Luteibacter rhizovicinus DSM 16549: one gene and its partner. The protein of the gene in region 1 interacts with the protein of each later gene in a pairwise test. Links are inferred from orthologs where the notes say so. Each region holds a gene or a part of one and is shown on either strand. Other genes may lie near its edges.

What was found.
Region 2: the proteins of BJI69_RS05255 (region 1) and ssb interact in binary tests that used the Escherichia coli proteins (3 or more experiments, as listed by UniProt). The link is inferred for Luteibacter rhizovicinus DSM 16549 from one-to-one orthologs.

Annotation. Positions count from the first base shown.
Region 1 is NZ_CP017480.1:1,129,566-1,142,316, forward strand. Bases 4,462-7,453 are described here. They hold BJI69_RS05255 (primosomal protein N'), read left to right. Parts: upstream 4,462-4,866; coding sequence 4,867-7,041; downstream 7,042-7,453. Other genes in these bases: BJI69_RS05250 (DUF3667 domain-containing protein), read left to right, coding at 4,462-4,495; tal (transaldolase), read left to right, coding at 7,139-7,453. In the rest of the region: signal peptide peptidase SppA, read right to left, coding at 1-1,791; BJI69_RS05245 (MATE family efflux transporter), read right to left, coding at 1,845-3,230; more of BJI69_RS05250, read left to right, coding at 3,320-4,461; more of tal, read left to right, coding at 7,454-8,092; BJI69_RS05265 (coniferyl aldehyde dehydrogenase), read right to left, coding at 8,259-9,656; BJI69_RS05270 (efflux transporter outer membrane subunit), read right to left, coding at 9,846-11,291; BJI69_RS05275 (efflux RND transporter periplasmic adaptor subunit), read right to left, coding at 11,275-12,456; BJI69_RS05280 (efflux RND transporter permease subunit), read right to left, coding at 12,446-12,751.
Region 2 is NZ_CP017480.1:3,128,892-3,135,441, forward strand. What follows is about bases 1,517-4,295. They hold ssb (single-stranded DNA-binding protein), read right to left. Parts: upstream 3,273-4,295; coding sequence 2,760-3,272; downstream 1,517-2,759. Other genes in these bases: BJI69_RS14250 (hypothetical protein), read right to left, coding at 1,517-1,558; BJI69_RS14255 (recombination-associated protein RdgC), read right to left, coding at 1,558-2,466; BJI69_RS14260 (hypothetical protein), read right to left, coding at 2,475-2,726; BJI69_RS14270 (hypothetical protein), read right to left, coding at 3,272-3,475; BJI69_RS23055 (hypothetical protein), read right to left, coding at 3,585-3,713. Also shown: BJI69_RS14235 (DUF1643 domain-containing protein), read right to left, coding at 1-128; BJI69_RS14240 (hypothetical protein), read left to right, coding at 208-681; BJI69_RS14245 (hypothetical protein), read right to left, coding at 693-1,211; more of BJI69_RS14250, read right to left, coding at 1,208-1,516; more of BJI69_RS14285, read right to left, coding at 4,296-4,415; BJI69_RS14290 (hypothetical protein), read right to left, coding at 4,412-4,663; BJI69_RS14295 (BRCT domain-containing protein), read left to right, coding at 4,792-5,454; BJI69_RS14300 (XRE family transcriptional regulator), read right to left, coding at 5,511-6,302. UniProt on the Escherichia coli protein: Plays an important role in DNA replication, recombination and repair. Binds to ssDNA and to an array of partner proteins to recruit them to their sites of action during DNA metabolism. Acts as a sliding platform that migrates on DNA via reptation.

The DNA of each region.
Region 1 (12,751 bases):
CAGCGCCACGTGCGTTTCGGAACTGTCGCCGACATTGGTCAGGAAGCGCTCGAAGGCGCCCATCGGCTTCTCGGCGTAACGCACGTTGAAATCCTTGCCGAGCTTCGCCTCCGCCGCGGCGTCGCGGATCGCGTCGTCGAGGCTGCCGATCCGGTCGACGAGGCCACGATCGAGCGCCTGCTGGCCGGTCCACACGCGACCCTGGGCGATCGCATCGATCGATGCGAAATCCTTGCCACGCGCCTTGGCGACATTGCCGACGAAGTCGCGATAACCCTTGTCGATGATGCTCTGGATGAGAATGCTCACCTTCGGGTCGAGCGGGCGCGTGATGTCGAACGCACCGGCGAGCGGGCTCGTGGCGACACCGTCACTCTTCACGCCGATCTTCGCCAGGGTATCCGGCACGGTGTAGAACATGCCGAAGATGCCGATGGAACCGGTGATGGTATTCGGCTCCGCATAGATGCGATTGGCGTTCATCGATATCCAGTAACCGCCGCTCGCGGCGACATCGCCCATCGAGACGATCACCGGGATACCGGCGGCACGCGTCGCCGCCACCTCGCGACGGATCTGCTCGGCGGCGTAGACCTCGCCACCCGGCGAGTTCACGCGCAGGACGAGCGCGCGGGTACGACGGTCGAAACGCACGGAACGGATCAGGGCGGCCGTGGACTCGCCGCCGATGCTGCCCTGCGCCTGCTTGCCGGAGGTGATTTCACCTTCGGCGACGACCACGGTGACGCCCTGGCCGGTCTGCAGCATGTCGGTGGTGGAAAGCCCGCGGTCGGCGAGATAGCCGTCGAGCTCGACCTGACGGAAGCCCTGGTCTTTCTTGCCCGCAGGCACGCCGCGCTCGCGCAGCATGGCGACGAACTGCTGCTCGTTGGCGATACCGTCGACCAGCCTCTCCTGCACGGCCAGATCGGCCAGGCTGCCGTTGGCGTCGCGCACGCGTTCGGCGAGGTTGTCCACGTCCGCGCGAAGGACGGCCGGCGCGATGTGGCGCAGCTTGGCCACTTCTTCGATCCAGGAGGTCCATAGACCGCCTAGCCAATAAGCATCGGCTTCCTTCGATTCCGGCGACGCGTGATCGAGGATGAACGGCTCGGCGGCGCTCTTGAACTGGCCGACGCGGAACAGGTGCACTTCCACGCCAAGCTTGTCGAGCAGATCCTTGTAGAACAAGCGGTAATTGGCCAGACCGGTGGCCATCACGCCGCCCTGCGGATCGACGTAGAGCTTGTCGGCATGGGCCGCGAGATAATACTGGCCCTGGTCAAGGCTCACGGCCCAGGCGAGCACCGGCTTGCCGGCGGCGCGGAAGCGATCGAGGGCGGCACCCACCTCGCGCAGGGCGGCAAAGCCGCCCGCCTGCAGTTTGTCGGTGCGCAGCACGATCTGGCTGATCCGGCTGTCTTTGGCCGCAGCGTCGATCGCGCGCACGAGATCGCGCACCTGCACCTGCTTGACGCCGTCGCCGGACATGCGGGCGATGGTTCGCGAAAGCGCATCGGCACTGTACTGCTCGACCAGCGCCCCCTCGGGCGCCAGCACCAGCACCGTCTTGTCTTCGACCTTGTTCGCATGGCCGCTGACCATGAGCACGACCACGAAGATCGCGAGGATCCCGAAGAAGATCGCATTGATGATGATCAGCCGGGTGATGTTGAGGCCCCGGCCAAGGCTACGCAGGAACCGGCCGAAGCCGCCTCCGCGTCGCGGCGGGGGAACAGGCTGCGGGCGACCGGGCAGGGGTGGCGGCGTGGCGTCGTGACGGTCCGGCATCTAAGCGGGTTCCTCGAAGGTTGTGTCGAGCGTAGCGCGTCGGCGCGACGGCATCACGTGTGGATTGGCAGGGGCGTCGATCCGGCGTCTTCCGGCCAGCGGCCCGTGGCGCTGCTTCGCCAGAATCGCAGGAAAAGAAGAATCGCCGCCATGCTCAGCCCGGCGATCAGGCCCATCCACATGCCTCGCGCGCCCATGTCGTGGGCGAAGGCCAGGTACCAGCCCACCGGAACGCCCACGCCCCAGTACGCGAACATGGTGATGCCCATCGGCACGCGGGTGTCTTTAAGGCCACGCAGCGCGCCGTTGGAGGCGACCTGGATGCCATCGGAGAACTGGAAGAAGCCCGCGAGGATCAAGAGCTGGGAGGCCATGGCGATCACGGCCGGGTCGCTGGTGTAGAGGCTGGCGATCGGGACGGGAAAGAGCAGCATGATTCCCGACGAGACGAACTGCGTGACCAGCACCAGCGCAATGCCCGACATGCCGGCGTAGCGCACCCCCTTGATGTCTCGGCGGCCTGCGGCATTGCCGACACGCACGGTGATGGCCATGGACAGGCCCAGCGGGATCATGAAGGCGACCGACGCGACATTAAGCGCGACGTGATGGCTGGCGGTCACCGTTTCACCGAGGCGACCGATCATCAGCGCGACGGCAACGAACATGCCCGCTTCCATCAACAGCGTGACGGCCATGGGCAAACCGATATTGAGCAGCTGGCCGATCGCCTTCAGATCCGGCTTCGCCATGCGCTGACGAAGATTGAGGTCGCGGTAGTTGCGGTGCCGGAAAACGTAGATGGCGAATCCGATCATCTCCAGCCAGAGCACGATCGCCGTGGCGATGCCGCTGCCGCGCGCGCCCATGACCGGGAAGCCCAGCTTGCCGTACATGAGGACATAGCCCAGCGGCGCGAGAATGAGCAGGCCGCCGAAGCTGAAATACATTGATGGCCGCGGCATGGACAGGCCCTCGGAGAGGCCGCGCAAGGCAAAATACGTCGTCAGTGCCGGCGCCGCGAAGCAGATGGCGTGCAGGAAGGCCGTCACGTCCGCGCGCATGGACTCGACGACACCGAACAGCGCCATCAGCGGCGAGGCGTGCCAGACGGCGAACGTCATGATGGCGCCGAGAAACCAGGCGATATACAGGGCCTGGTGGAAGATCGCCCCCACTTCGCCGCGCCGGCCCGCACCGTCGAGCTGCGCGACGGTCGGCGGCACCGACATCATCGTACCGAGGCCGAAGACCAGGGCCAGCACCCAGATGTTCACACCGGTCACGACCGAGGCCTGGGTATGCGCGCCCTGATGCCCGGCGAGTACGGCGTCGACGACGTTGGGCGCCATGGCGGAGAGCTGCGCGAAAATCATCGGGAGGGCCAGCCGGACGGTGGCGCCGATCTCGCGACGCGCGCGGGCACGGTCGAAGGACATGATGAAAAGCACGCAGGGAGGGCCGCCCATTGTAGCCGCCTCCCATGCCATCATCCGAGTTCGTAGGGGGAAAACACGGGGTTATAAGGATGAACGAACTGAAGCCGTCGCCCGTCCTGCTGTGCGCGAACTGCACAGCGGCACTCCAGGGCGCCTTCTGTCACGACTGCGGGCAGTCCGTCAAAAGCGTGATCCAGCCGGTATCGCACATGCTCGAGGACGCGGGAGACCTGTTCTTCCATCTCGACGAGCGCATCGTGCATACGCTGCCACCGCTCTACACGAAGCCGGGTTTTCTCACCCTGGAATACTTCTCCGGCCGGCGGGTGCGCTATATCGCGCCTTTCCGCCTGATGTTCGTGTTCTGCCTGCTCGCCTTCTTCTTCATGCACCTGGCCATCGGCGACTTCAAGGTCGGTAACGTCGAGGGCACGGCGGCGCGGGACTCCATCGACGCTTTCGCCAGCGCGAAGACGGCCGACGAAGTCCATGAGCTTTACGACGACCAGATCCATGAGGTGCGCACCGCGCGCAACGACCCGTCGTTGCCCGGCGCCGCCAAGGCGGGCCTGGGTGCCGCCGCCGGCCTCATCCACCAGGCGGCGAATGCGCGCCTGACCCAACTCAAGGCACCCCCGATTCCCACCGAGGCCGGCGAAACCGCGCCCACCGAGGAGCAACCCGGGCGGGGCGAGGCCAAGGTCGAGCAATGGTTCGGTAGCGATTCGAAGATCAGCGTCAGCTGGTTCCCGGACGCCCTGAACCGGCGGCTCAATGCTGGCTTTGGCCACTTCAAGGCCAACCTCATCCCGATCCTGAACAAGGGTCCGGGCAAGGACGAGGCCGTCCGTCGCATTCTGGACGGCTTCTTCTCCGTCCTGCCCCAGACGATGTTCTTCATGATCCCGGTGTTCGCCCTGGTCCTGAAGGTGTTTTATGCGTTCCGTCGGCGGCTCTACATGGAACACCTCATTGTCAGCCTGCACAGCCACGCCTTCCTCTTCATTTCCTTGCTGGGCCTGATCCTGCTGAGCTTCGCCCGGGAGGCCATCGCCCCGCGACTCGCCCTGGCCGGAACCGCTATCGGCTTCGTGCAGTTCGCCATGTGGGTATGGATGCCGATCTACCTGTTGGTGATGCAGAAACGGGTCTATCGGCAGGGATGGCCCATGACTATCCTGAAGTACTGGCTGATAGGCAGCGTCTATTTCTGGCTGCTTTTGTTTGCCGTAGTGATCGCTGCCATCGTGGGCATGACCCACTAGGATTTTTTCCTACCGTCCAGCCGGTTGTGCACAGGCACGAAGACCCCTTCGCTTTTGTCAAGGATTTATAGACGCCAGATGAACGTCGCCAGCGTCGCATTTTTAAGTTATTGATTAAACACTATATTTCAGCTTGGTTAAAATCTACCCAAGCTAAGCTGAAGGGCCCAACCATGCGCCTTGGATGCCCCCCATCCGGAGCTCATCCACAGACTTATCCACAGGACTTGTGGATAACACGGAAACCCTCTTGCGGGCGGGCACTTACCTCGGATTCCTCTTTTGGGGGATGTCTTATCAGCCCAAGCCTATGGCGCGCTGGTCAATCATTGACCAGCGAAATCGGCATAGGTCGTTAAACTAGGGGTCGCATGACCGCCGTCCTCCGTGTCGCCTTACCCGTCCCCCTCCTGACCCTGTTCGATTACCTGCCGCCCGAGGCAGGGAGCGCGCAGGCGGGATCGCGCGTGCGCGTGCCCTTCGGACGGGGCGAGATGGTCGGGATCGTGATCGATCCCGCCGCGGAAGCCGTCGTCGGGGTCAAGCGTCTGAAGCGGGTGAGTGAGGTGCTGGACGAGACGCCGCTCCTGGACGCCGAGTTGCTGGCCACCCTCGCCTGGGCGGCGGACTACTGGGCCGGCGCGCCAGGCGAGGCCTTCGCCAATGCCCTGCCCCTCGCGCTCCGCGAACCCCGGCCCCTGCCAGCCACCGGCCGTGAGGTCTGGGCGCTGACCCTCCAGGGCCGCAGTGCACGCGATGCCCGCAGCCGCAAGGGTGGCTCGGCCGCCTTGCTCGATGCACTGGCCGACGGCCCCCGCGCTGCCGACGATCTCGCCTTCGCTTTGCCGGAGTGGCGCGCGGCGGCCCGCCGCCTGGTCGAAGCCGGCCTGGTCGAAAAATCGGAGCTCGAGGAATCATCGCTGCCCGCCAGCCCTGCGCCGGGCCCTGCCCTGAGCGAGGAGCAGGCGGCCGCAGTCACTGCGATGGGAGAGGGGTTCGGTCGCTTCCAACCTTATGTACTGGATGGTGTCACCGGCAGCGGCAAGACCGAGGTCTACCTGGCCCTGATCGAACGCGCGCTGGCCGACGGCAAACAGACCCTCCTGCTGGTGCCGGAAATCGGTCTGGCGCCACAGACCGTCCGCCGCCTGCGCGAGCGCCTCGGCGTGACGATCGAAGTGCTCCATTCCAATCTCGCCGAGGGCGATCGCGCGCGCGCGTGGCTGCGGGCGCGCAATGGCAGCGCCAAGGTGGTCCTCGGTACGCGCTCGGCGGTGTTCACGCCCTTGCCACACGCCGGCCTGATCATCGTCGACGAGGAACACGACGCGTCCTACAAACAGCAGGAAGGCTTCCGATACCACGCTCGCGATCTCGCGCTCGTCCGCGCTCGCGCCCATGGCGTGCCCGTGGTACTGGGCTCCGCCACGCCATCGCTGGAGACACTGGGCAACGTCGAAGCGGGGCGCTACCAGCGACTGGTGCTGCGGGGCCGACCCGGCGCGACGCAGTCGACCCGCGTGCAGATCGTCGACATGCGCGCGCAACGCCTCGACCACGGCATGTCGCCCACGCTGATGAATGCCGTGGCCGCCTGCGTGGGCCGCGGCGAACAGGCGCTGGTCTTCCGCAACCGGCGGGGTTACGCCCCGGTCCTGCTCTGCTACGACTGCGGCTGGCACGCGGACTGCCCGCGCTGCGACCGGCCCATGACCTTGCACGCCGGTCGCCGCCGGCTCATCTGCCATCACTGCGACAATACGATGGCGGTACCACTCACCTGCCCGTCCTGCGCCTCGGCCAACATCAGCCCCCAGGGCCAGGGCACCGAGCGGCTGGAAGAAGCCCTGACAGCGCGGTTTCCCGACGTGCCCGTGGTGCGCATCGATCGCGAAACCACGCGACGCCGCGATGCTTTCGGCGAGATCCTCGACGGCCTGCGCGAAGACAAACCGGCCATTCTCGTCGGTACGCAGATGCTGGCGAAGGGACACGATCTGCCCAATCTCACCCTGGTCGCCATCGTCGGCGTCGACGAAGGGCTGCACAGCGTCGATTTCCGTGCCGGCGAGCGCCTTGCCCAGCTGGTGGTCCAGGTGGCGGGGCGCGCCGGACGCGCGAGCAAGCCGGGCAGCGTCCTCCTGCAGACGCACCACCCGGATCACCCGATGCTGCATGCGCTGCTACGTGGTGGCTACGGCGCCGTGGCGACCGAACTGCTCGACGAGCGCCGGCTGCTGGACCTGCCGCCTTTCGCCCATCAGGTGCTGTTACGTGCCGACGCTCTCGGACGCGCCGAAGTCGATGCCTTCCTGAGCCAGGCGCATATCGCCATCGGCCCGCCGGAGGATCTGCGTATCGCCGGCCCCATGCCCGCCCCCATGCCCCTCCGTGCGGGACGCCATCGGGGCCAGTTATTGGTCGAGGCCAGCTCGCGCGGCCGCCTGCACGCGTTCCTCCGGCCGTGGCAGCACGCGCTGCTGGGGCTGCCCGAGGCACGTAAAGTGCGCTGGTCGCTCGACGTCGATCCCATCGATCTTTACTGACAGAACGCCGCATGGCTGAACCGAAACCTATGGATGCCTACACGGCGGGGGCAATCGGCGCGACAATAGAGGTCTCCCAGGTAACGGAAACCCCAACGTGACCACTCAGCTCGAGCAACTGCGCAAGATCACCACCGTCGTAGCCGATACCGGCGACATCTCGGCCATTGCCAAGTACAAGCCGGAAGACGCGACCACCAACCCGTCGCTGCTGCTGAAGGCGGCCGGTATCCCGACCTATTCGGGCTACATCGACGAGGCCGTGCAGTGGGCCAAGGGTCAGAGCAACAACCGTGAGCAGCAGCTGGTCGATGCCGGCGATCGCCTCGCCGTGCTGGTCGGCCGCGAGATCCTCAAGATCGTCCCGGGCAAGGTTTCCACCGAAGTGGACGCGCGCCTCTCGTTCGATACGAATGCTTCGATCGACAAGGCCAAGCGCCTGATCGGCTTTTACGAAGAAATCGGCATCAAGAAAGAGCGCATCCTGATCAAGCTCGCCTCGACGTGGGAAGGTATCCGCGCTGCGGAGAAACTGCAGAAGGACGGCATCAACTGCAACCTCACCCTGCTCTTCAGCTTCGAACAGGCCGTGGCCTGCGCCGAAGCCGGCGTGTTCCTGATTTCGCCGTTCGTCGGCCGCATCTTCGACTGGTACGTTGCCAATACCGACAAGAAGACCTACGCGCCGGCGGAAGATCCGGGCGTGCAGTCCGTTCGCCGCATCTACGACTGGTACAAGCTGCACGGCTATGAAACCGTCGTCATGGGTGCCAGCTTCCGCAACATCGGCCAGATCCAGGCCCTCGCCGGCTGCGACCGCCTGACGATCGCGCCGGAGCTGCTGAAGGAACTGGACGAAAACACCAGCGACCTGCCGGTGGCGCTCAAGGACACCGGCGCGAAGGAAGCCAAGCCGGCCAAGCTCGACGAGGCCAAGTTCCGCTGGGGCCACAACGAGAACGCGATGGCTACCGACAAGCTCGGCGAAGGCATCCGCAAGTTCGCGGTCGACCAGCGCAAGCTCGAAGAACTGCTGGGCGCGAAGCTGTAAGTTTCGCTTCAACGGTGTAGCAAAAAGGGGCCTCACGGCCCCTTTTTTTGTGGGAGCCGATGTATCGGCGATGAGCGTTACAGCTTCCCCGCTCCGTTGGCTCTTCGCCGCTGAAGCGGCTCCCACATGGTTCTCTTCGTCGCTGAAGCGGCTCCCACACGAGGTGCTACCGACGGATCTTGAAACCGAGCAGGCGGTCCACCGTCTTGCCGTACGGCGGGCGCAACATCGCCGAAACATCGAAACGCGCCTGCCGGTACACGGAACGCGCATGGCTGAACGTGCGAAAGCCGTCGACGCCGTGGTACGCACCCATGCCTGACGGACCGATACCGCCGAACGGAAGGTCGTCCATCGTCAGGTGCAGAATGGTGTCGTTGAGGGTCACGCCGCCGACGATCGTGCGTGCCAGCACGCGCTCCTGTTCGTCTCTGTCGTTACCGAAGTAGTAGAGGCTGAGCGGTCGCGCATGCGCGTTGATATGGGCAATCGCGTCGTCGACGCCGTCATAGGGAATCACGGGGAGGATCGGCCCGAAGATCTCTTCGCGCAGGACGTCCATCTCGTCGTCGACGCCGAGCACGACAGTCGGCGCGAGACGGCGGTCGTCGAAGGTTTCTCCGGCGGCACCGAGCGGGCGTAGCGTCGCGCCTTTCGCCGTCGCATCCGCGAGATAACCGAGCAGGCGTTCGTGATGACGCACATTGACGATCGACGTGTAATCGGGGTTGCCGCTCAACGTGGGAAACATGCCGACCACCGCCCGTTGCAAGGCATCCACGAAGGCCTCGACGCGATCGGAAGGAACCAACGCGTAATCCGGCGAGACGCAGACCTGGCCCGCGTTGAGCGTCTTGCCGAACATCAGACGCTTCGCGGCGAGATCGAGATCCGCATCGCGACCGACGATGGCCGGCGACTTGCCACCCAGTTCAAGCGTTACCGGCACGAGGTTCTCGGCCGCCGCTCGCATGACGTGCCGCGCGACCGAAGTCGCCCCGGTAAAAATGAGGTGGTCGAACGGCAGTGCGGAGAACTGCTCACCGACACGACTGTCGCCGGTAATCACTGCGATCTCGGTTTCGCCAAAGGCTTTGGCGATCATCGACTGCATGAGCGCCGAGGAGCGCGGCGTGAACTCCGAGGGCTTGATCATCGCGCGGTTACCGGCGGCGAGGATGCCAGCCAGGGGCGAGAAGGTGAGATTGAACGGGAAGTTCCACGGCGAGATCAGGCCGACGACGCCCTTGGGCTGGTAGTCGACCCAGGCGCGTGCACCCAGCAGCGCGAGCGCGGCTGGCGATACCCTGCGTGCAGCGCGGCGCATCCAGCGTTTGACGTGCTTCTTCGCGTGCTTGAGCGGATCGATCGAAGCCGCGACGTCGGTGATCAGCGAGCCCTGGACCGAGCGGTGACCGAAATCGTCGCGCAGGGCATCCGCGATGTCACCCGCATGATCGACCAGCAGTCCGATGGCACGGTCGAGGCGATCGATGCGAACCGCAGCCGACGGCGAACCGTCGGTCAGCTGGGCGAGCTTCTGGCGTTCGAGGATGGCATGCATGGCGCCGAGTGTACGGCGGCCGAGGTGACCTTGTGGGGGCCTTCTTCCTGGGATGGCCCGCTTTGTGTGGGAGACGCTTCATCGGCGATGGGCATTGCGGCTTTACCGCTCCGTTAGCCTTTCGCCGCTGAAGCGGCTCCCACATGGTTCTTTTCGCCGATGCATTCGGCTCCTACAAGAGCACCAAGCTCAGGCCTGGGACCAGCCGCCGCCGAGGGCGCGGATCAGCTGGACGCTGGCACGCAGCTGGCGGGTTTCGAGGTCGATAACGCTACGCTGGGCGTCGAGCGCGGCCGTCTGCGCCTGCACCACATCGAGGTAGCCGACGGCACCGTTGCGATAGCGGTCAAGGGACAGGTCCACCGAGCGTTGCGCCGCGTCGGCGGCGGCACGTTGGTCGGTGAGCGCCGTGCCGAGATCGCGCAGCAGGACGAGATTGTCTTCCACCTGGGCAAAGGCGTTGAGGACCACGTCGCGGTACTTCGCGCCGGCCTCGTCGGTCGCAGCCTTGGCGGCATCGACGACAGCCTTGCGACGACCACCGTCGAACACGCTCAACAACAGCGTCGGACCGATCGACCAGAAGCGGTTCGGCGCGGTGGCAATGCTGCCCCAGGCGCTGCTCTGCCAGCCTCCCTGCGCGTCGAGCGTCAACTGCGGGAAGTACGCCGACCGCGCCACACCCACCCGGGCGTTTGCCTCGGCCGTGCGGCGTTCGGCAGCGGCAACGTCGGGTCGACGCTGGAGGATCACCGAGGGCACGTCGAGCGGGATGGTCGGCACTTTCACCTGCGCGTCGTTGGTCGCGAGGTTGAAGGTGGACGCGGAATCACCGACGAGTACGGCGATCGCATGCTGGATCAGCGCACGTTGTGCCTGCGTCTGGGTGAGCTGCGATTTTGCGTTGGACAGCTGGGTCTGCGCGCGAGCTACATCGAGGCCGGACGAGATGCCGCCCTCGTGGCGCGACTGCGTGAGTTCGAGCGCGCGACTGAAGGCGACGATGCTGTCGTTGAGCACCTTGACCTGGCGATCCAGGCCATTGAGCTGCAGGTAGCTGTCGGCCAACTGGGCCTGCAGGCTCAGGCGCACCGAGGCGAGATCGCCAGCGGCGGCGGCCTGCTCGGCCGTACCGGCGGCGACGGTATCGCGCACGCGCCCCCACAGGTCGACTTCATAGTCGGCCTGCACCCCGATCGTGTACGAGCTATACACCGCCGGCGACGTGGTGCCACGAAGCGGCCGCGTATCCGATTCGCGATCACGCTGACCATTGCCGTTCAGTCCGAGCGTCGGAAACAGCGCGGAACGAACCTGCCGCGTGAATGCTTCGGACTGCTCGTAATGCGCGAGCGCGGCGGCGAGGCTGGCGTTGTTCGCGATCAGCTTCGTCTGCAGGTCGTCGAGGCGCGAGTCACCGTAGAGCTTCCACCAGGCATCCCGGTCAAGGTGATCGGCTGGCTTCGCCTCAGTCCACGGCGAGGTCGCATTGGCGTACAGGTCGGCCGCCGGTACGTCGGGCACCTTGTAGGTCGGCGCGAGCGAGCAAGCAGAGAGTCCGAGCGATACCAGGGCCGCAAGCCCACCGACGCGCCAGGAAACGAACCGGCTCTCCGAATCAGGCCTTCGCAGCATGGTCGCCTTCCGCCTTCTTCTTCGGTGCATTGACGCGCACGGTGTCGCCATCGGCCAGGCCATCAGGCGGGCTTTCGATCAGGCGGTCGCCCGCCGCGATGCCCGAGCCCAGCTGGATCGTCTTGCCGAGATCCCGGGTGATCGTCACGTCCTTGAAGCTGACCTTGTTCTGCGCATCGACCACGGCGACGCGCAGCCCCTTCTCGTCGTACACGAGCGCGCTCGCGGGCACGCTGAACAGGCCTGCGTTACCCGCCACGTCGAACTCGACGCTGGCGTAGGCGCCAGGGAGCAGCTTGCCGGCCTCGTTATCGACGGACACCTGGACGAGCGTCGTGCCGGTCGCAGCGCTGATCGAGGCCGACGACGATTCCACGGTGCCTTCGAAGGTCTGACCGGGGTACTCGGGCACGGTGAGTTTCACCGTGGCGCCCTGCTTGATGGACGGCGCATAGTTCTGCGGCACATTCACGTACATGCGCAGCTTGCGCACGTCGGACACGACGAACAGTTCTTGGCCACCACCGCCCGCGTTGATCAACGCACCGACGTCGGTTTCGCGCGCCGTGACCGTTCCGTCGAAGGGGGCCGTCAGCTTGGCGTAACCCTTCAGTGCCTGGATGCGCTCGAGGTTGGCCGCAGCGGCGGCCGCAAGCGCGTGCTTGGCATCGTAGTCACCGACCTTCTCGTCGACTTCCTGCTTGGATACCGAATCGGAATCGCGCATCGACTGCCAGCGTTTGGCCGTGGTCTGCGCCAGGGACTCGTTGGCCCGCGCGCTGGCGAGATCCGCTTTCGCCTGCAGCAATTGCTGGTCGAGGTCGGGCGTCTCGATTTCGGCGAGCACCTCACCGGCTTTCACTTTCTGGCCGATGTCGGCCTTCCAGTACTTCAGGTAACCGCTCGTGCGCGCGAAGATCGGCGCCCGCGAGTACGCCTGGAGTCGGCCGGGCAGGTTCAGATCGCCACCACCCTGGCCACCCTGCGGAGAAACCACGTTGACCGTGGGCTGGGACTGTTCGTTGGTCCAGTCGCGCAGCTTGCGTGAGTCGTTCGCACGCGTGGCGACACCGGCGACGACGATCGCGAGGACCACGATCGCGGCGATGACGCCAGCCAGGCGAAGGCGGCGCGGCGGAGGGGTGTGCAAGGTATCAGGCGACATGGATGGGCTCTCCGGAGTTCACCGGGGTGGGTGACGGGTGACCACGACGCGCGTGGATCATGCTGAAGACGACTGGAACGAAGAAGAGCGTGGCGGTGGTAGCGAAGATCAGGCCACCGATCACGGCACGGCCGAGCGGTGCGTTCTGCTCGCCGCCCTCGCCCATGCCGAGCGCCATGGGTGCCATACCGATGATCATCGCGAGCGCGGTCATGAGCACCGGGCGGAAGCGGACGAAACCGCCTTCGAGGGCCGCCGCATGCGCGTCGCCGAGTTCGGCAAGACGCTCGCGACA
Region 2 (6,550 bases), 2.0 Mb from region 1 along the record:
AGGGTGTAATCCCACGTCCGCGTCAGAACGTAGCGATAGCGCCCGCACGGGCTGATGACAGCGGTCTTGTCCACGTCGCCGGTCGCGCGCACCATGGCGCCATTCATCAGGATGGGGAGTTCACGCATGGCAGGTTGCCTGGCGATATGGGGTATGGAGGTTGGGGATCTCGCGACGTGGGTGTCGGCTTTCGGAACAATCGCAGCTGTGGCCGTCGCCCTGAACTTGGCAGGCAGAGAATCGAAGCGACGAGAGGAGGACCGTTACGCTCGCGGACGTGTTATCGCCTCGTTCCTCTTCGCTGACGTTGGGATCATTCATCGCGCCATGGAGCTCGCCGCGGCTGCGCTCACTAAAGCCCAGACAGCAGGTTCTCGCGATGAAATGGCTGCGGCCGTATTCGATGCTTACCGAATAATCGAGCAGGCTGACACGATGAAGATTGCCGCCCATATGGACAAGGTGGTCGACCTTCCGGCTCGTCACGCGGTCGCGGTCGCCGCGCTTCCGGACAACGTCAAGGCGATCCGGAGCATCCTTATCGACCAAGTCAACGCTGGATCCAGTGCAACCGTGTCGGCTCTTCGCGATACCGCCGACAGTTGCCTTGCGCAGATATCGGTCACGAGGGCGCGCCTCGATGCATTCATGGCTGATTTTGAGCCCCAGTTCGTTGGCTGATTTCCACGGCGTCACGACTTCGCGCCTTCGTCGAGGCCGTCGCAACCGGCGCCAATGGCGCCCGAGTCGCTCGGCTTGGTGAAGCGCTGCCAGGGCACCCAGCCTCGCAGGCAATGGAACCCCCAGTCACGGACCCTCGGGCCTGTGATGAAGAGAGTGATGCAGGTCTTGCCCGGGAGCATCTCCAGCCGATGGGCAGTCCGCGGCATGCGAACCACGACCGATCCAGCAGTAAGCAGCGTCTGTGTGTGCACGCCGCCGGCGAGGATCCGGTGCTCAATGTATGAGCCGTTGAGCAGGACGCTCACGTTCCACCAGGGGTGGTCGTGGAGGGCGCGGGCATCGTCCGACCGAAGCAGCTCGTGCACGTACATGTTGAAGAACCGGTTCCTCGGGATGGCCCACCAGCGCTTTAGGTACGGACCCTGCTGCGCGCCATCCTTTTCCCCACCGTGGACGATGAAGTCAGGCTGTCGCTCGGTGACGCGAAGGGCGCGGCGGAGAAGCCAAAGACGGAACCGCGCGTTCATGCGGTCACCACTTCGCGCACATAGAACGCAAGCGGGCCGTCCTCTGCATCCCAGATGCCGGCAAGCAGCCAGCCATCGCCGTTCGGCACGGACGGAGTCCAGCCGTTCAGATCGTCCTGGCCGTCCTCGAACCACGCTTCCAACTGCTCGTCGGTCGCGTCATATTCGAACTCGACAAAGGTGCACTCGAGCCCAGCCTGGGCGAGTGCCTTGGAGTCGATGAAGCCTTCATCCTCGGTGTTGAAGGGCTTGTCGTAGAACTGCGGCAGATCGGGGTGCTCAGTGAAGCCGCGCTCGTCGTCGCGGACGTGGTCGCGGACGTTGGCGTAGATCGGGGCGGCGGCCATTATTCGGGCCTCGGCAGCTTGAACAGCACGGCCAGCTTCGCCAGGAGCCGCTCGTACTCGAGCGCCATGAGGGCGAAGTTCGCATCCAGCTCCGCCGCGGCCGACTCCGGGCTATCAGCCTGCTCGTCGAGCACGACGTCGGTGAACTTGACCTTGCGAACGACCAGGTCCTCACCGAGCACGAAGCTGATGCGGTCGTCGTAGACCAGGCCGATCTTGTAGACCTGCTTACCGGTGCGCAGGTGCTCGCGTACCTCGTCGGTGTCGAGGTCCTGCCGGCGGCACCGGGCGATCGCGCCGGATGCCGTGGCGGGGTCGCGCAGCTCGATCTCGTCGCCCAGGGTGAAGCCGGCCGGAAGCTCGCCGGTCGATACCCAGTGGGTCAGCAGCACGCGCGGCGATTCTTCCGGAGCGAGCGGGACGGCGGGGAAGCTGCCCAGGGCCTCGCGAATCTGGGAAAGCACCGTCTCGGCCGCCCCGCGGCTACCGGTGTCCACGACGACCCAGCCGGACTTGCGATCGACATACGCGGCGGTGCGCGACGGGCGGACGAAGGCACGGGGTAGGAGCTCGTTGAGAGCGTCGTCCTTGATGCGCTTGCGTTCGCGACCACTGACCTTCCGGCCCTCGTCCTCCACGATCTTCTGCACGCGCTTGGCGACTTCATCGTTAACGACGGCGGCCGGCAGCAACTTGTCCTCGCAGCCGGCGACGACCATGGTGTTCGACCCGACGATGTGCGTCAGATCCTCGGCCGAGCGGCCCAGCGGCGAGACGAAGCCACGGGTGGACATCTCCATCGGTCCCGCGGGGCGCAGGGCGTGATCGGGCAGGGCTTCGGCCAGGCGCTCAAGGTCGGCAGCCACAGCGGGAGAGAAGCGGAACAAGGTCAGGTTGCGGAAGAACATGGCAATCCTCAGGCGACGCGCGCCACGGCAAAGGGAGGGAGGTCGCTACCCGCAATTCGGGCGGCTTCCGTGATCAGTTCTTCGGCCTTGCGGAAGTCGGCGCGTCGGATGGCGTCGGCGATGGCCTGCCAATCCGTCGGCTCTGCCTCGTCGTCCACGCTTGCCGCATCAATCAGGCCGAGCTCGGCGAGGTCTTCGTCGTCGAGCTTCGCGATTACGGCGGAGACGTCGACCTCAACCTCAAGGGTTACGAACCGCATCGGAAATCCTTGCCGGCCGGAGCCGGCTCGTTGCTAAAAGGGAATCGTGTCGTCGTCGAATTCTTCGTTGGCCGGAGTACCGGTGGACTGGGGCGGCGTGTCGTGCGCGCGCTGCTCGAAGTCACGCTGCGCGCGACCCTTCCCGCCGCTGGCGCGCTCACCACCGCCATAGCGCGATTCGCCGTAACGGTCTGCCGGACGCTCCGAAGGCTGGCCGCCGAGCATCTGCATCTCGTTGCCGATGATGTCGGTCGAGTAGCGCTCGATGCCGTCCTTGTCGGTGTACTTGTCGGTGCGCAGCGAGCCTTCGATGTAGACCTGGCGACCTTTCTTCAGGTACTCGCCTGCGATCTCGGCGAGCTTTCCGAACAGCTTCACGCGGTGCCACTCAGTGCGCTCCTGCTTCTCGCCGGAGGCCTTGTCGGTCCAGGCTTCAGAGGTCGCGATGCGCAGCGACGTGATGGCCGTGCCGCTGCCCGTGTATCGCGTCTCAGGATCGGCGCCGAGGTTGCCGACGATGATTACTTTGTTGATGCCGCGAGCCATCAGACGTCCGGTGTCGTCGCGATTTCGACCGTCACGCCGCTGGTCGTGGCCGAGATCAGCTCGTCCTGCGTCGGGATGTCGACGTTGTACTCATCGAGTGCGACGTGGCGCAGCGCCTGCGGCTGCGAGGTTGCGCGCACCAGGCGCGGGTTCGTCGCGTCTTTGCGGGTAACGATGTAGATGCGGCTCGGGGTCTTGCTCACTGGGATCCTTTGCCGGTTTCCGCCGGCGCGGTGTTGGGATAGGAGCCGGTACATCAACCGCCGGCGTCGGTACGCGCCAAGCCCCGGGGGAGGGGAGGACGCTGGGCGTTCAGCGGCGGGGCGGCGGAAGCGACAGCAGCAGCGCGGCAAGCGCGAGCCAGGGTCCGACGATCACGGCGACGGCGGCCTTCTCATCCATCGGAGCGGACAGCCACCAGGCGATGAGACGGCGAATCACAGCGACCCCACCGGGGCGAACATCACGAAGATCGCGAGGCCAACGATCAGCATCAGCACGACGCCACGCGGGCTTTCGAAGTAACGCTGGAGGGTCGGCGTGGACGAAGAGGCATGCTTCAGCTGCTCGGCGGCCTGAACTTCGCGATCGCCTGCTGCCTTCGTCAGGGCGTAACGGAGCGCGCGGCGCTGCTGGACGGTGAGGCCGTTCATGCGACATCTCCGACCGTGAGTGCGACAACCGGATGCAACGTCCCGCGTATCCACAACTTCACCGTCTCGCCGCTCTGCATGGCTGCGAGATCGGCCGGTGTCGGCTCCCAGGCCGAGACCATGAACGGGCCTTCGGGTGTCTGGACGTCCTTGATCGGCAGCGCGCCGCAGGTCGTATCCTTGCCGTCCCAATCCACAGGGGCTCCGAACACCCGCGAGAAGCGCTCGATGCACTTGATGATCACTGCGCACCCCCAACGCTGTTGCCGTCGGAGTAGCCCTTGGCTCGCAGGCACGCCGGGACCGTTGTGTGCTTGATGTAATCGCTGCGATCCCGCCGGCGAATGTTGTGCGGAACCACCGCGCCGTACGTGCACTGGTCGACGTCGAGGTCGCGCTGGGTCTTGCGGACGAAGAAGGTCGACGCGCAGCCGATGGTGGTCACGCAGGCGAGGACGATGAGGCCGAGAAGGAACGGACGGGCGTTCATGCAGCCGCCTGCTGCGCGTCACGCGCCATGCCCAGATAGTGAGCCGCAGCACGCTCGCGGGCGCTGTCGATCAGGGCGTTATGCGCCGAGGCGAGGGCCTTGAAGGCATCCTTCGCGTGGAAAGCGGCGTCGGACGGAGCCGAGATATCGGATTCGATATCGGCGATCAGATCGTTGACTACCTTGACCAGTGCGCCAGTACGGTCGGCAAGCGCCTGGTGGTTCGAATTGACGAGCAAGTTGTCCATCGTCCTCTCCCATCGCCGTGTGGTGGCGTGGGTGAGACATTACGGCATTCCGTAATTACCTGTCAACGGTATTCCGTAATGTTTTTTCGGCAAGCTGCCTCTTAGGAAATTTCAGGGGGGAAAGGACGATGTTCAAGATCGACGATGGCGCCGCTCCGAATGCGGCAATGACGCGAAGCTGGCGCATGGACCGCTCGACCAATGAGCTTCTCGGGATATGCCGCGGCATCCTTGCGGACGGCGAGGTAAACCGTACAGAGGCCAAGTTCCTTCTCGACTGGCTGGACCGACACGTCGAATTCGCCCAGCACTTCCCGTACAACGTCCTCTATCCACGTGTGGCTGAGGCGCTGGCGGATGGCGTGCTTGATCTGGATGAAGAGCGGGATCTGCTTGAGGCTTTGACTGCTACGGTCGGCGGGGAGATCGCCCATCCCAACGGGGCGAATAGCCTGAGTACCGAGTTGCCCTACGACGAACCGCTTCCGACCATTCTTCATTCGGCGAGCGTATTTGTGGTCACCGGTACCTTCACGTTTGGCAAGCGCGCTGCTGTATGTGAAGCGATCGAAGCCAGGCATGGAGTCGTGCGGGCTGCTGTGTCAGGCAGCACCGATTACGTAATTGTCGGCGAGATCGGGTCGCGGGATTGGCTGCACTCTTCCTATGGCCGCAAGATCCAAGAAGCGGCGGACTTTCGCCAGCAGGGAAAAATGATCTCGATAGTTCCCGAGCGCCATTGGTCGGGATCGCTGAAGCCGCTGATCGTGGACTCGCCGATCCAATACTAAGTTCGCTCGTCACCACTAGCTTTAGGGTGGCAGCATCATCGGGGCGCAGCCGGCCGTCAGAACTCTTGCAGCGTCCAGGCAGCTAGCGCTCTGCCGCCGATCTCGATCTCGCTCAGAGGCGCGTCGATTGCGGGATAGTCCGGATTCTTGCTGAGGATCCGCAGCGTATTGCGCCCGACGAACTGCAGGCGCTTCACGAGGACGCGGCCCTCCCAGCGGAAGCAGTAGGCCGAGTCCTGATCGAAGTCCTTGACCCGGGTATCGATGAAGATGAGGTCCCCATCGTTGAACTGGCCCTTCATGCTGTCGCCGCGGCCGGTCATCACGCGAATCACTTCGGGCGGCACACCCGGAAACTTGCGCTCCACCCAGTCCCTGGACACCCGAAGGCTTGTAACGACCTCCGGATAGTCACCGACGTAATCTCCCCTTCCCATGCCCGCGAATCCCTCCAACAGTGGGAAGCGAACATAGCCCTCGTCTGTCTCAAATCTCGCTACACCTTGAGACGTACTACCGTCGTCGTAGCCAACGGATTGGTTCGGAGGAGCCTCCATCGCCCCGCGGCCTGTCTCAAGCCATTCAACTCGCACGCCCAAGCGCCGCGCTATGCGGTGCAGAGCGGTCGTATTCTCCTGGTAGCCATTCTCAATGTCGGCCAGCGTTGAATAGGCGATGCCGACCACGGCGGCTAGGTCCTTGCGGGACACCTTGCCAGCCGGCCCATCGGTCCGCGCCTGCTTGATTCGATCGCCGATTGTCATATGTGCACATTGCAACGGAACTCCGTTACGGGATGCCGTTGACAGGGGATTACGGAATCCCGTAATCTGGATCAATGCAGACATGGGCAACTCGGATCAGCGACCTGACCTCCCGCGGCATGACGTATGCCGAAATCGGGGAGCGGATTGGATTGGCACCGTCGACTGTGGGCGACCTGGCCTCTGGACGGAGTAAGTCGCCGCGCGGGGAGGCAGCTATCCGGCTCAACGACCTTCACCGCCAGCGCATGAACCAGCGGGTCGAGGATCAGCACGAACCACACCGAACCTCGGCCGCCTCGGCAGGGGCGACGGCCGAAGCAGCTCAAGTT